Regions from separate parts of the Nocardioides candidus genome, predicted to be linked through region 1. Evidence: predicted binding sites of a transcription regulator. Region 1 holds the regulator's gene; the other holds the start of a gene.
What was found. The regulator LexA, encoded in region 1, represses DNA repair genes until DNA is damaged. The targets are predictions, from matches to a motif close to TCGAACANNTGTTCGA.

Region 1 (6,340 bases):
CGGAGGGCCACCGGCAGTTCGGCGACCTCGTCGCCGCGGCGCTGTCCACAGCCACGCGGCCCGGTCGCTGATCCTGTCCGGCCCGACGTCTAGGGTTCCGGGCATGTCCGGGGTCGACCACGACGCGCTGCGCGCCACGCTCTCCGCCGCCGTCGAGGCGCTCGGCGGGTCCGAGCGGCCGGGTCAGGTCGCGATGGCCGAGGCGGTCGCGGAGTCGATGGCGGAGCACCGGCACCTGCTCGTCCAGGCCGGCACCGGCACCGGCAAGTCGCTGGGCTACCTCGTGCCCGCGATGCTCCACCGCAAGCGCGTCGTCATCGCGACGGCGACCCTCGCGCTCCAGCACCAGCTCGTCGAGCGCGACCTGCCGCGGCTCACGAAGGCGGTCACGGGACGGGCCGGGGTCGACACGTCGTACGCCGTGCTCAAGGGCCGTTCCAACTACGCCTGCCTGCACCGGATCCGCGAGGGCGCGCCCGACGACCAGGGCGAGCTGATCCAGGCCGAGGCGGCGCTCGGCGCGCTGGGCAAGAAGGTGCTCGAGCTGCGCGAGTGGGCCGAGGGCGAGGTGAAGGACGGCGGCTCGGGGGAGAAGGACGCCGCCCCGCGCCACACCGACCGCGAGTGGCGGCAGGTCTCGGTCACCGCGCGGGAGTGCCTGGGCGCGGCCAAGTGCCCCTTCGGCGAGGAGTGCTTCGCGGAGCGCGCGCGCGAGAAGGCGCAGCGCTCCCACCTCGTCGTCACCAACCACAGCCTGCTCGCGATCGACGCGATCGAGGGGATCCCGATGATCCCGGAGTACGACGTCGTGGTGATCGACGAGGCCCACGAGCTGACCGCTCGGGTGACCCAGGCGGCGACCGACGAGCTGTGGGCCTCCGAGGTCGAGCGCGCCGCGCGGCGGGCCGCTCGCCACGTGCGCTCGGAGACCGACGACCCGGCGGGCGATCTCGAGGACGCCGCAGCGGTGCTGCGCGGCGCGATCGGCGAGGCCCGGCCCGGTCGCTTCGAAGCGCTGCCCGACGAGCTGGCCGACGCACTGGCGCTGGTCCGTGACGCCGCCCGCGCACTGGCGAGTGCCTTTCCGAAGGCCGACACCAAGGACGAGCCCGACGCCGGCCTGACCCAGGCGAAGGGCGCGGTGCAGGAGCTCTTCGCGACCGCCGACCGGATGGCCGCCAACGCCGACACCGACGTGCTCTGGCTGACCGAGGGCACCGACCGGCTGCCTCCGCGCCTGTGCATCGCCCCGTTGCAGGTGTGGGGCCAGCTGCGCGCCAAGCTGCTGGCCGACAAGACCGTGGTGATGACCTCGGCCACCCTGATGCTCGGCGGTGACTTCACCTCCGTCGCGACCTCGGTCGGCCTCAAGCCCTCCGAGCGCGTCCCCCTCGGCGGCTTCCCGGTGGTCGAAGAGGTCGCGCAGCGCAGGCCGATGGTCGAGGAGGTCGCGCAGCGCACCCCGGTGGTCGAGGAGGTCGCGCAGCGACCGTCACGAGACCCCGGCGCCCCGACGGTCGAGGAGGTCGCGCAGCGCAGGCCGGTGGTCGAGGAGGTCGGCCCGCGCAGGCCGATGGTCGAGGAGGTCGCGCAGCGACCGTCACGAGACCCCGGCAAGCCGACCGGCGACCCCCAACCCTGGGTCGGCCTCGACGTCGGCAGCCCCTTCGACTACGGCAAGCAGGCGATCCTCTACATCGCCCGCCACCTGCCCCAGCCCGGGCGCGACGGTCTCGGCCCGGCGCAGCTCGACGAGATCACCGAGCTGGTCGACGCGGCCAACGGGCGCACGCTCGGGCTGTTCTCGAGCCGGCGCGCGGCCGAGACGGCCGCCGAGCACGTGCGCTCGAAGCTGCCCCACCTGACCACGCTCGCCCAGGGCGACGCCCAGCTGCCCGAGCTGGCGCGGCAGTTCGTCGACGACCCGCACACCAACCTCTTCGGCACCCTCGGCCTGTGGCAGGGACTCGACGTGCCGGGCGACACCTGCCAGCTCGTGATCATCGACCGGGTGCCGTTCCCACGCCCCGACGACCCGCTGATGAGCGCCCGCCAGCGAGCGGCCGACCAGTCGGGCGGCAACGGCTTCATGCAGGTCGCTGCCACGCACGCGGCGCTGCTGCTGGCGCAGGGCGCCGGACGGCTGATCCGCACCACGAGCGACAAGGGCATCGTGGCCGTGCTCGATCCGCGCCTGGTCACCGCCCGCTACGGCAGCTTCCTCAAGGCCAGCCTGCCGCCGATGTGGACCACGACCGATCCGGCCGTGGCGCGCAAGGCGCTGGCGCGGCTGTCGGGATCCACCGCCTAGACGCGCTGCGCCTCCGCGACGACCGACTGGTGCTGGTCCTGGTCGAGCGGGCGTCCGTTGCAGGTCCACTTGGTGCCGACCTCGCAGTTGTAGCGGGCACTGCCGTTGACCACGGTCACCTCGACCGCCTTCACCGCACCGGCGCCGAAGTCGAAGCTTCCGGTGTAGTCGCCGGCATCGGTGAGCTCGACGACGGTGGTGCGGACGCCGCCGGTCTCCAGCAGGACGCGAACGAGGGCGGCACTTCCGCGCTCGACCGGCGCGAGGTCCAGGCTGAGCGACAGGTGCCACCGCGGCCCGGTGTGACTGGGCTCGAACCGGTACGACGCCGAGGTGAGGTGGTCCTCGGCGAAGCCCAGCGCCTTGCGCGGCTGCGTCGGGCTGAGGGTCGTGCTGCCGTTGAGCCGGGTCGCGGGGTAGAGCCGCCCTTCGTCGTACCAGCGCCTGGGGTGGAGGTTGTCGGCCGCCATGCGGAGGAGCTGCGTGCGGAGGTCGGTCCCCTTGTCCGCCAGGGCCGCCTCGATCGCGGCCGTCGCGTAGAGCGCCGGCGCGGTCGCGGTCGCGGCGTCGGCGTTGCGCCACATGGTGCGCACCAGGATCGGCAGTCCGGCCTGCGCCTGCGGGAAGTGCTCGGTGAGGTGGCGGAAGAAGATCCAGGCGCCGTACCAGTAGCCACCGCGGAACGTGTCGAGCGGCAGGCCGGGCTTCCCCATCGGGCCGTAGGGCAGGTATCCGGTGTTGTCGTTCACGGCGTCGAAGACCTCGTCCTCGGCCCAGGTCGCCGTGGCCTCCATGAACCAGGCGTCGGCGCCGATGTCGTAGCCGAACTGGACGGCGTGGAAGTACTCGTGCGCCGCCGTCACCTGCATGTTCTGGGTCGACGTGTGCCGCGGGAACTCACGGTGGCTGTAGTCGTTGTCCAGCACGCAGTAGGCCCAGGTCGCGCCGTGCCGCGGCAGCGACGAGGCGTCGGTGGTGCAGTAGCCGTAGAGGCCCTGGTTGCCGATCTGGGCGAGGTAGATGTCGGAGCGGCCGTCGCCGCCACGGGTGCCGTCGCTCATCGGCCGCCGGTAGCCGGCGTCGACGTAGCGCTGGTGCACGCGCGTCATGGTGGCCAGCACCTTCTCGACGTAGTCGGGCCGGTGGTCGCCGTCGCGGTTGCGCCGCGGCACGCCGTTGACGGCGTCGTCGGCCTTCGTCACGTAGTGGACGCACACCGTCTTCGAGCACATCCTGCGCACCGACTTCGTGGTGTAGCACGACGCGTCGGGGCAGCGGTTGGGGTTGGCGGTCGGACGGGAGAGGTACGTCGACGCCTCCCGCTGCTGCGCGGGCGGAAGCGCGCTCCGGAGCAGTGCCAGGTCGCGCAGTGCCAGGGTCAGCTCGCCGCTGTCGGTCCCGAGCGTGCTGTCGAGGCCGTCGTCGAGCAGCGAGGTGACCTTGTCGAGGGCGGCCTCGGCACGGGCCGCGCGGTGGGCGGTGTGCCGCGGATCGGTGCGTTGCGGGTCCGCCGCGGCGTGCGCCGTGGGCGCGGCGAGCAGGGTTGAGCACAGCAGCAGGGCGAGCGAGCCGAGACGGAGCATGTCCCTGACTCTATGTCGCGCCTAAACGGCCCGACGAACCGTGACCATCACATGCGGCGCAGGACAGCGGTGACCTTCCCGAGGATCGTGGCGTTGGTGCCGTCGATCGGCTCGAAGGCGTCGTTGTGCGGCAGCAGCCAGACCTTGCCGTCCTTGCGCTGGAACGTCTTGACCGTGGCCTCGCCGTCGATCATGGCGGCGACGATCTCGCCGTTCTCCGCGGTGGGCTGCTGGCGGATCACGACGTAGTCGCCGCTGCAGATGGCCGCGTCGATCATCGACTCGCCGCTGACCTCCAGCAGGAAGAGCTGGCCGTCGCCGACGAGCTGGCGGGGGAGCGGGAAGACGTCCTCCACGCGCTCCTCGGCGAGGATCGGTCCGCCGGCGGCGATCCGGCCGACGACCGGCACGTTGGTGGGCACCGGGTTGCTGTCGCCGTAGCCGGTGATGTCGTGGGTGCTCTGCATCGACTCGGGCAGCACGACCTGGAGGGCGCGGGGCAGGCTCGGGTCCTTCTTCAGGAAGCCCTTCTCCTCCAGCACGCGCAGCTGGTGGGCGACGCTCGAGGTGCTGGTCAGGCCGACGGCGCTGCCGATCTCGCGCATGCTCGGCGGGTAGCCGCGCTGGTCGATGCTGTCCTTGATGTGCTGCAGCACGCGCTGCTGGCGCGGGGTGAGCCCGGTCGCGTCCGGGGGTCCGTCGGGCAGCTCGCTGACCTTCTTGCCGCGCGCCTGGGTGTTCGCCTGCTTGTCCGCCATGTCGCCGACGGTAACGCCGATCACGCCTCGGTTTCAAACATCTGTTCGAACCGGCGTGTCGCGACACGCCGTCGAACATCTATTCGACCAGGTCCTTGATCCGTTCGAACCTTTGTTCTAACCTCGTACATGTGTTCGATCGAACTGTTGATCGAACGGCCCGGCAGGTTTCTGTCGGACCCCCTCGCTGAACTTCTCTCGAACACACCGACCAACTCTTCCCCGGAGGTCACACCGATGAGCACCCTCACCCTCGCCCCGCACGTCAGCTACAGCCGCCCGACCAGCGTCCGCCTCACGCGGCGCGGCCGACTGGTGGTCTTCGGCTTCGGCGTGCTCCTCGCCTTCGCGCTCGGCGTGTGGTTCGCCGCCGGCTCGGTCGCGACCCAGGAGGCCGGTGTCGAGCAGGTGCAGGTCGTCACGGTCGCTCCCGGCGAGACCCTCTGGGACATCGCCTCCGACGCGGTCGACGTCACCGGTGACGGCGACGTGGCCGGCATGGTCGCCCGCATCAAGGACATGAACAGCCTCGACTCGAGCGTGGTCTACGCCGGTCAGGACCTCCGCGTCCCCACTGAGTGACGCTCGTCGAATGACCCCACGGTTCTACAACTGAATACTCCGTCCACGCACCGACCCGCGTGGACGCACCAAGGCGGCCCAACTGCCCGGGCCCCCTTAGGGGAAGACGAAGGGCGGACCCACGACCCCGGGTCCGTCCTTCGCTCCGTTTTCAGCTGCCGTAGCCCACGAGCGTCGGCCGCGCCTCGATCGCCCGCAGCGCCACCGACCCGCCGGGGATGGTGACGCTGCCCGGCACGGGTTTCCACCCCTGGCCGCCGACCCGGTAGTCCGCCACCCAGGTGGTGTCCACCGCCGGCGCGTACCTCCCCGTCCGCAGGTAGCTGTGCGTGATCGACAGCCTCGGGTACGGCGCTCCCGGCTCGTCCGTTCGCAACGAGTCGCCGTCGCCGAAGCGCCAGGTGTAGGAGTCGACCCGGATCCGCAGGTCCACCCGTTGCCCGAGGAGCCTCACGGTGCGATCGAGGGTCTGCTCGTGGGTGAAGAAGTTGGTGTCGAAGTTGACCAGGGTCTTCCCGCCCGGGGGCTGGACCGAGAGTGTCGAGGGCGGGAGGGGGATGCGCCGGAAGGCGGTCGCCACGAGGCCGCCGGTGACGGCGGGTGCGGCGTCGGAGGGACAGGAATAGGTCTCCCACAGGAGATCACCGGTTGGGGATTCAACCCACGAATGGGTCTTGATCGTGCCGTCGGCGCAGGTGAACTGCCCAGTACACACACTTTGGCAGGCAGATTGGGAGTGAAAGGTCCCGGTCGTTGAAGTGCTGGCGCTCCCGGACGTTGAGGTTCCTGCTGCATCGTCGTGCACCCAGACCCCAAACTGTCCGGGGCCCGATCCGACGTCGGCGCCGTCGTCGGCAAAGGCCGGACCGAGGCAGCACGCGGCGAGTGCGGCGAGCGCCGCGACGAACCATCGCATTACAGGAGCTCCACTGTCGTCACACTCCACGTACCTCGGACCAGGGCGACAGAGACCAGCCACTTTGCCGGGCCGCCCTTGAAGGTTCCGTTGAGGTTGCCGGCACCGACAGTTCGCTGCGTCTTCACAAGCGTGTGGGTGACCACAGCCCAGTGCTCGGGATCGGAAGACACCGGCTTCAGCGCCACAA
Region 2 (6,340 bases), 280 kb from region 1:
CGGTCGCGATCCGCGACGCGCAGTCGGTGGTCGCCGATTCGCCTGCCGCGACCTACGCTGAGTCATGCTGACCCGCCGCCTCGCCGGAGTGCTCGCCCTCACCCTCACCGGACTCGGCGGCTTCGCCGCCTCGGCCGCGACCGGACCGTCGACGAAGGATCCTGTGCCGGTCCAGCGCGTCCAGCGCTACTACGGGACCGGTCCGTCGGCCGACTACTCGGGCGACTCCGGCGGCATCGGCCAGGTCCGGCCGCTCCGGTTCGCGGTCCCTGAAGGTGCGACGAGCACCGGGGTGGTCGAGGTGTCGTTCCAGTACCGGACGAAGGGCAAGGGGCCGTTCGTGGTCCACGCAGGACTCGAGCAGGTCGGGGGCGGCGACCTCGTGTCGCGGCCCGACGAGCTCGCCCTCGCGCCGGCGCCCGAGCCGACCTCCACCACGGTCCGCTTCCTCACGCCCGACATCGAGGGCGGCCACACCTACCGGGTCTTCGTCGGCGTCAACTCGTCCTTCACGAGCGCGGGCGCCGGCAACCACATCTCGACGCGCCGGATGGTGGTCACGGTCGAGCTCAGCACCGACTGAGCCGTTCGTCGCAGCATCGCCGCAAATGTACCCTTGCGGTTACGTAACCACTTGGTTACGTTATCGCCATGAACGCTGTCCTGAACGCGCTGGCGGACGAGAGCCGGCGCACGGTCCTCGAGATCCTCCGCGACCACCCGGCGAGCGCCGGCGAGCTCGCCGAGGCCCTGCCGATCGCCCGACCGGGCGTGTCGCGGCACCTCCGCGTGCTGCGCGAGGCCGGGCTGGTCGACGTACGCCAAGAAGCGCAGCGCCGCATCTACACGCTCCGCCCGGAGGCGCTCGTCGAGGTGGACGAGTGGCTGGGCAGCTACCGCCGGCTCTGGAAGCACCGGCTCGACGCACTCCACACCGAGATCGCACGAGGGAAGAAGGCAGGACGATGACCACGACAGCGACGATGCGAGCACTGGACGAGACCCGCGGAGCGATCCGGGTCGACGATGTCTACGACGCCGGCATCGACGACCTCTGGGAGGCCTGCACGACGCCCGAACGGCTCGCGCGCTGGATCGCCCAGGTCGACGGCGACCTGCGGGTCGGCAGCACGGTCCGGGCCGTCTTCACGAGCACGTGGACCGGCCGGGCACGCATCGACGTCTGCGACGCCCCACGCCACCTGCTGCTGACGATGGAGCCGGGCTCCGACGACGAGACACAGATCGAGGCGTGGCTGACCGAGGAGGGCGACGGGACACGACTGGTGGTCGAGGAGCGCGGCCTGCCGACGACCCACCTCCCGTTCCACGCCTCGGGCTGGCAGGTCCACCTCGAGGACCTCGGTCGGTCCCTGGAGGTCGGGGGCACCGTCCACCCCGAGGGCTGGAGCCCGGAGAGCGGGGCGCCGGGATGGAAGCGTCGCTGGGACGAGCTCACGCCGAGCTATCAGCAGCTGCAGATCGGCTGACCTCGGAGGCTGCGCGCTACCTCGGCAGTCGGTCGGGCAGCCCGAAGCGGGCGAACTGGTCGTCGTGGAAGCTGGTGATGTCGACGATCTCCCCGCCGACGATCCGCAGCACGTCGATCGCGATGGGCAGGTGGGCTCCGGCCGCCTCGTCCCACATGTAGAAGGCGACAGCGGGCTGGCGGTTGGCGTCGGCCCGTACGGCGCGCAGGCCGGTCATCTGCGGGAAGCCGCCTCGGATCCACTCGCCCACCACGGCGTCACGGCCGACCTGCACCCCTGGCGTCGGCGGCATCGCGGACCGTACGTCGTCGCGGAGCATCGTCGCGAGCGTGTCGACGTCCGTGGCGAGGCTGGCCTCGGTGTAGCGGCGCACCAGGTCCTGGGTCGCGGCGTCGCCCTCGTCGCCCGTCCAGTCCTGCCGCTCGGCAGGCAGGTGCTCCCGCATGCCGGCCCGAGCACGCTGGAGAGCACTGTTGACCGAGTTGACGGAGTCACCGAGCAGCTCGGCGACGTCCTTGGCCGGCCAGCCGAGCACGTCGCGCAGGATGAGCACGGCCCGCGGCCGCGGCGCCAGGTGCTGGACGGCGACGAGGTACGCCAGCTCGACCGTCTCGCGCGCGAGCGCGACGGCCTCGGGCTCCTCGCTGTCGTCGGCGCGCAGCTGGTCGAGCAACGCGTCCGGGTAGGGCTGCAGCCACAGCACCTCGCCGCCGTACGCAGGCTGCGGTCGGCGCTTGGCCAGCAGGTCGAGCGAGGCGTTCGTCGCGATCCGGTAGAGCCAGGCGCGCACCGTCGAGCGGCCCTCGAAGGTCTCCCGGCTCCGCCATGCGCGCAGGAGCGACTCCTGCACCGCGTCCTCGGCGTCCTGGAACGATCCGAGCATCCGGTAGCAGTGCACGTGGAGCTCACGCCGGTGCCGCTCCGCCAGTGCCGAGAACCCCGTTTCGTCGAGCTCCTCGAGCCTCGTCTCCGCAGTCATCATCGCCATCATCCCTTCTCGTGCTCTCGCTGTCGGGGGTATGACGGCGGGACGGGCCCGGACTCATCACTCGCGGCGGATCAAGGAATCTTTAGTTGTATTTCGAGCCGAACACGTGTACGATTGTGTCAATTCCCGGGGGGTGAACACCTTGGTCGCAATGACGATCGACCAGCCGCACGCCGCGGTCGTGTGCGCCCGCCGGGTCGCGGAGACGCTCAACGAGGCGCTCGACTTCGAGCCCACGTTCATGAGCACCGACGACAAGCGGGCGCTCCTCCTGGCGATCGCCGACGACGAACGACGCCTGGCCGCCCTGAAGCTGAAGGCGATGGCCGCGTCCGCGGATGTCGCCGAGCACGACGGTGCCCGCGACATCGCCGCCTGGATCGCCCCGCGCACCCAAGCCGAGGCGCGTCCGCTCCGGGCTGAGCAGAGGCTCGCCCAGGCGTTGGACCAGCGCTACGCGCAGGTCGCGGCCGGCATGGCAGCGGGCGGCGTCTCGGTCGAGCAGGCCGAGGTGATCGTGCGAGGCCTCGACGCTCTCCCCGACCGGATCGGGATCGAGGTCCTGCGCCGCGCGGAGGCCGAGCTGGTCGATCACGCCACGACGTACAACCCGACCGAGCTCCGGATCCTGGCCCGGCGCATCCTCGACGTCGTCGCCCCGGAGATCGCCGAGGCCGAGGAGGCTCGCCGGTTGGAGGAAGAGGAGCAGAAGGCCCTCGAGAAGTGCCGCCTGCTGTTCAAGCCCCTCGGCGACGGCAGCACCCGGATCTCGGGGCTGCTTCCCGAGGATGTTGCCGAACGGCTCCGCACCTACCTGCACGCCTTCACCTCCCCCCGCAAGCAGCAAGGCGCGATCGGCGGAGAGGAGGACCGCATCCCCTACGCGCGCCAGCTCGGCCAAGCGTTCTGCGCCCTCCTCGAGCACCTCGACCCCGCCAAGCTCCCCGAGCACGGCGGTGACGCCACCACGATGGTCGTCACGGTCCCGATCGACTCGCTGCGCGCCTCACTCGGCGTCGCCGAGGCAGGGCCGGAGCAGAAACTCTCCGCCAGCGCCGTACGACGCCTCGCCTGCACCGCGAACATCCTGCCCGCCGTCCTCGGCGGCAAGGGCGAGGTCCTCGACCTCGGCCGCCAGCGACGGCTCTTCAGCCGGGCGCAACGTCGAGCGATGCGGCTCCGCGACAAACGATGTCGGGCCGAAGGTTGCTCGATCCCCGCCGCCTGGGCGGAAGCACATCACCTCAGACCTTGGTCCGAGGGCGGAAGCACCGACCTCGACGACGGCGTGCTGCTGTGCAGCTTCCACCACCATCGCATCCACGACAGACGGTTCGGCTACGACGTGCTCCCCAATGGAGACCTTCGGATGTTCGCGGTGCGCTGAGTCGCGTCTGCAGGGCTGGGTGCCGATGCGTCACTCACGGCGAAAGGACGCGCGCGGAGGGCGGACGCTGGGCGCGGGCTGCGCTCGCCGCGTTGCGCCTATCTCGTCGAGACCTTTCGATGTAGGTGGCTAGGCGGGGTGAGCGCTCAGGCACGACCCCAATGATTCTGCAACGCTAGTGACGGAGAGATCGAGGATCCACGAGAGACCCTGCGCGCTGGAGAGCGTGACTCGACCGTAAAGCATGATTGGCAATTGGCGATTGTTCTTGAAGCGCCGGTCGGGGCCACCGCCCTTGTTTACGTACTGCCACGTGGTACCTACCTGGCTGGCGTCACGCGGCGGCGTGTGGTCCTCGATGAATCGTTGCCGATGGACGTCGACCCGCAGGTGCTCGTAGGCGACGTCCGTCCACTTCCGACCCGTACGCATCAGGACGCGGTCGGGCAGGAAGTAGAGCGTCGTACTTCCGCTGCTCAGCGAGGGCACTGTGATGTTTGCGGCCAACACCTTGGGAGGAGCTAAGCCAAAAGAGACGGGCGCACGGCCGATCAGATAGGACGCGCCCGCGTTGGTCTTGTGCTGGTAGAGCGTCTCGACCTTGCCCGATTGAATAATGCGCCAGGCACCCCCGAGCCTGTCTAACGAGGCCCACGTATGTTCGACCCTCGTTGCCCACGCCGGAACGTCTCCCTCCAGGGTGTACTCGACGGGCACGAGATGCTCAATGCTCTCCTTGCGGTAAGCCAGCACCGCGATCGCGATCGCGATCGCGGATAGCAAGAACAGGACGATGCCGATCACCAAGGCACCGCCACTGACACTTGCGATTCCTGCAAGCAGGAGTCCTGCGGCGCCTGCAGCCACCACTAATGACCACACCAGGGGCTTGTCGGCTGCATTGAGCTGACTCACCAAGTCATCAGGTGCCGTGGGAGTGAGAGCGAGCGCATCAAGTCCCGCAACGCTCTTCATTTCGACCGCGTGGGGGTCGTACATCGGTTCAGTGAGGTAGCGGGGTCCCCCGGCACCGCCGACCGTGATCTGGTTGAGTCGTGGGTATCGCACGCCGGTCCACGCCGAGAACGGACCGATCCCTGAACTAAGGCCCACGCCGCGATTGCTGACGCTCATTCGCGCGATGCGCGGACCAGCGCTCATACCCACGCCTCGAGTGCTGACCCGCACCCTCGCCCAACTGGGGCCGATTCCTATCCCGAAACCCATAGGGGGAGGCTAGGTTGCCCAGCCCGCTCCTGTTCACGCTTTCGGAGTGCCATGACATGCGGCGGATTGCCCCGACAACGCCGCGCCGCATCCGAGTGATAACCCATCACACCAGGACGTCGTACGCCCTGCCCCTCTCCTCGCGCTCCCAGACGGGATCGGCGGTGTCGAGGCCCTCAGCGCGCAGGGCGCGCTTGATCACCTTGTTGGTCGCGGTGGTCGGCACCTCCGTGGCGAGGCGGACGTAGCGCGGCCAGGCCTTCGGCGAGAGGTCGGGCTGCTCGGCGAGGAAGGCCTCGAGGTCGGCAGGCTCGAGCTTCGCGTCGTCACGCAGCACGAGCGTCGCCATCAGCTGGTCGCCGACGCGGGGGTCGGGGACGGCGTACACGCAGGCCTGGCTGATCGCGGGGTGGCGCAGCAGCAACGCCTCGACGGGGGCCGCGGCGAGGTTCTCGCCGTCGACCCGCAGCCAGTCGTCGGTGCGGCCGGCGAGGTAGACGAAGCCCGCCTCGTCGCGGTAGCCGAGGTCGCCGGACCAGTACATGCCGCCGTCGAGCCGGGCGGCGGTCGCGGCCTCGTCGTTGTAGTAGCCCGAGAAGAAGCCCGCGCCGGTGGTGTTCACCAGCTCGCCGACGCACTCCTCGAGGTTGGTCACGGCACCACTGGCGTCGAAGGCCGCGCGCGGGCACTCCGTGCGGGTCGCGCGGTCGTAGACGGCCACACCGTCGAACGGCTGTCCGATCGAGCCTGGGGGCGTGTCGTCGGTGCGGGTGATGATGACGGCCGTCTCGGTCGACCCGAAGCCGTCCCACACCGTGCAGCCGAAGCGCCGGCCGAACTCCGCGATGTCGCGGTCGGAGGCCTCGTTGCCGAAGGCCACGCGCAGCGGGTTGTCGGCGTCGTCGGGCTGCTCGGGGGTGGCGAGCACGTAGGCCAGGGGCTTGCCGACGTAGTTCATGTAGGTGGCGCCATACGCGCGGATGTCCGGCAGGAAGCGCGTCGCGCTGAACTTCCGCGCGAGCGCGATCGTCGCTCCCCCGCACAACGCCGGGGCGAAGGACGACATCACGGCGTTGGAGTGGAAGAGCGGCATCGCGCAGTAGCAGACGTCGGCGGGCGTGAGCGCGTACTTCTCCGCGAGCACGCTGCCGGCCATCACCACCATGAAGTTGCTGACCTGCACGGCCTTGGGATCGCCGCTCGTGCCCGAGGTGAAGATGAGCATGAAGGTGTCCATCGCGCCGGCCT

Region 2: the regulator LexA is predicted to act here: its motif matches at 2,577-2,592, upstream of ACAX67_RS06720 (HNH endonuclease signature motif containing protein).

The regions. Positions count from the first base shown of each region.
Region 1 covers NZ_JBGGWC010000001.1:1,062,441-1,068,780, forward strand. Annotated here, with positions in the region: gene ACAX67_RS05240 (SGNH/GDSL hydrolase family protein) at 1-71, shown strand, start outside; gene ACAX67_RS05245 (ATP-dependent DNA helicase) at 104-2,311, shown strand; gene ACAX67_RS05250 (MXAN_6640 family putative metalloprotease) at 2,308-3,894, opposite strand; gene lexA (transcriptional repressor LexA) at 3,942-4,652, opposite strand; gene ACAX67_RS05260 (LysM peptidoglycan-binding domain-containing protein) at 4,890-5,234, shown strand; gene ACAX67_RS05265 (PKD domain-containing protein) at 5,386-5,814, opposite strand; gene ACAX67_RS05270 (DUF6318 family protein) at 6,150-6,340, opposite strand, start outside.
Region 2 covers NZ_JBGGWC010000001.1:1,341,359-1,347,698, reverse strand. Annotated here, with positions in the region: gene ACAX67_RS06740 (hypothetical protein) at 65-583, shown strand; gene ACAX67_RS06735 (ArsR/SmtB family transcription factor) at 652-969, shown strand; gene ACAX67_RS06730 (SRPBCC domain-containing protein) at 966-1,490, shown strand; gene ACAX67_RS06725 (RNA polymerase subunit sigma-70) at 1,507-2,469, opposite strand; gene ACAX67_RS06720 (HNH endonuclease signature motif containing protein) at 2,630-3,865, shown strand; gene ACAX67_RS06715 (hypothetical protein) at 3,995-5,026, opposite strand; gene fadD1 (fatty-acid--CoA ligase FadD1) at 5,199-6,340, opposite strand, start outside.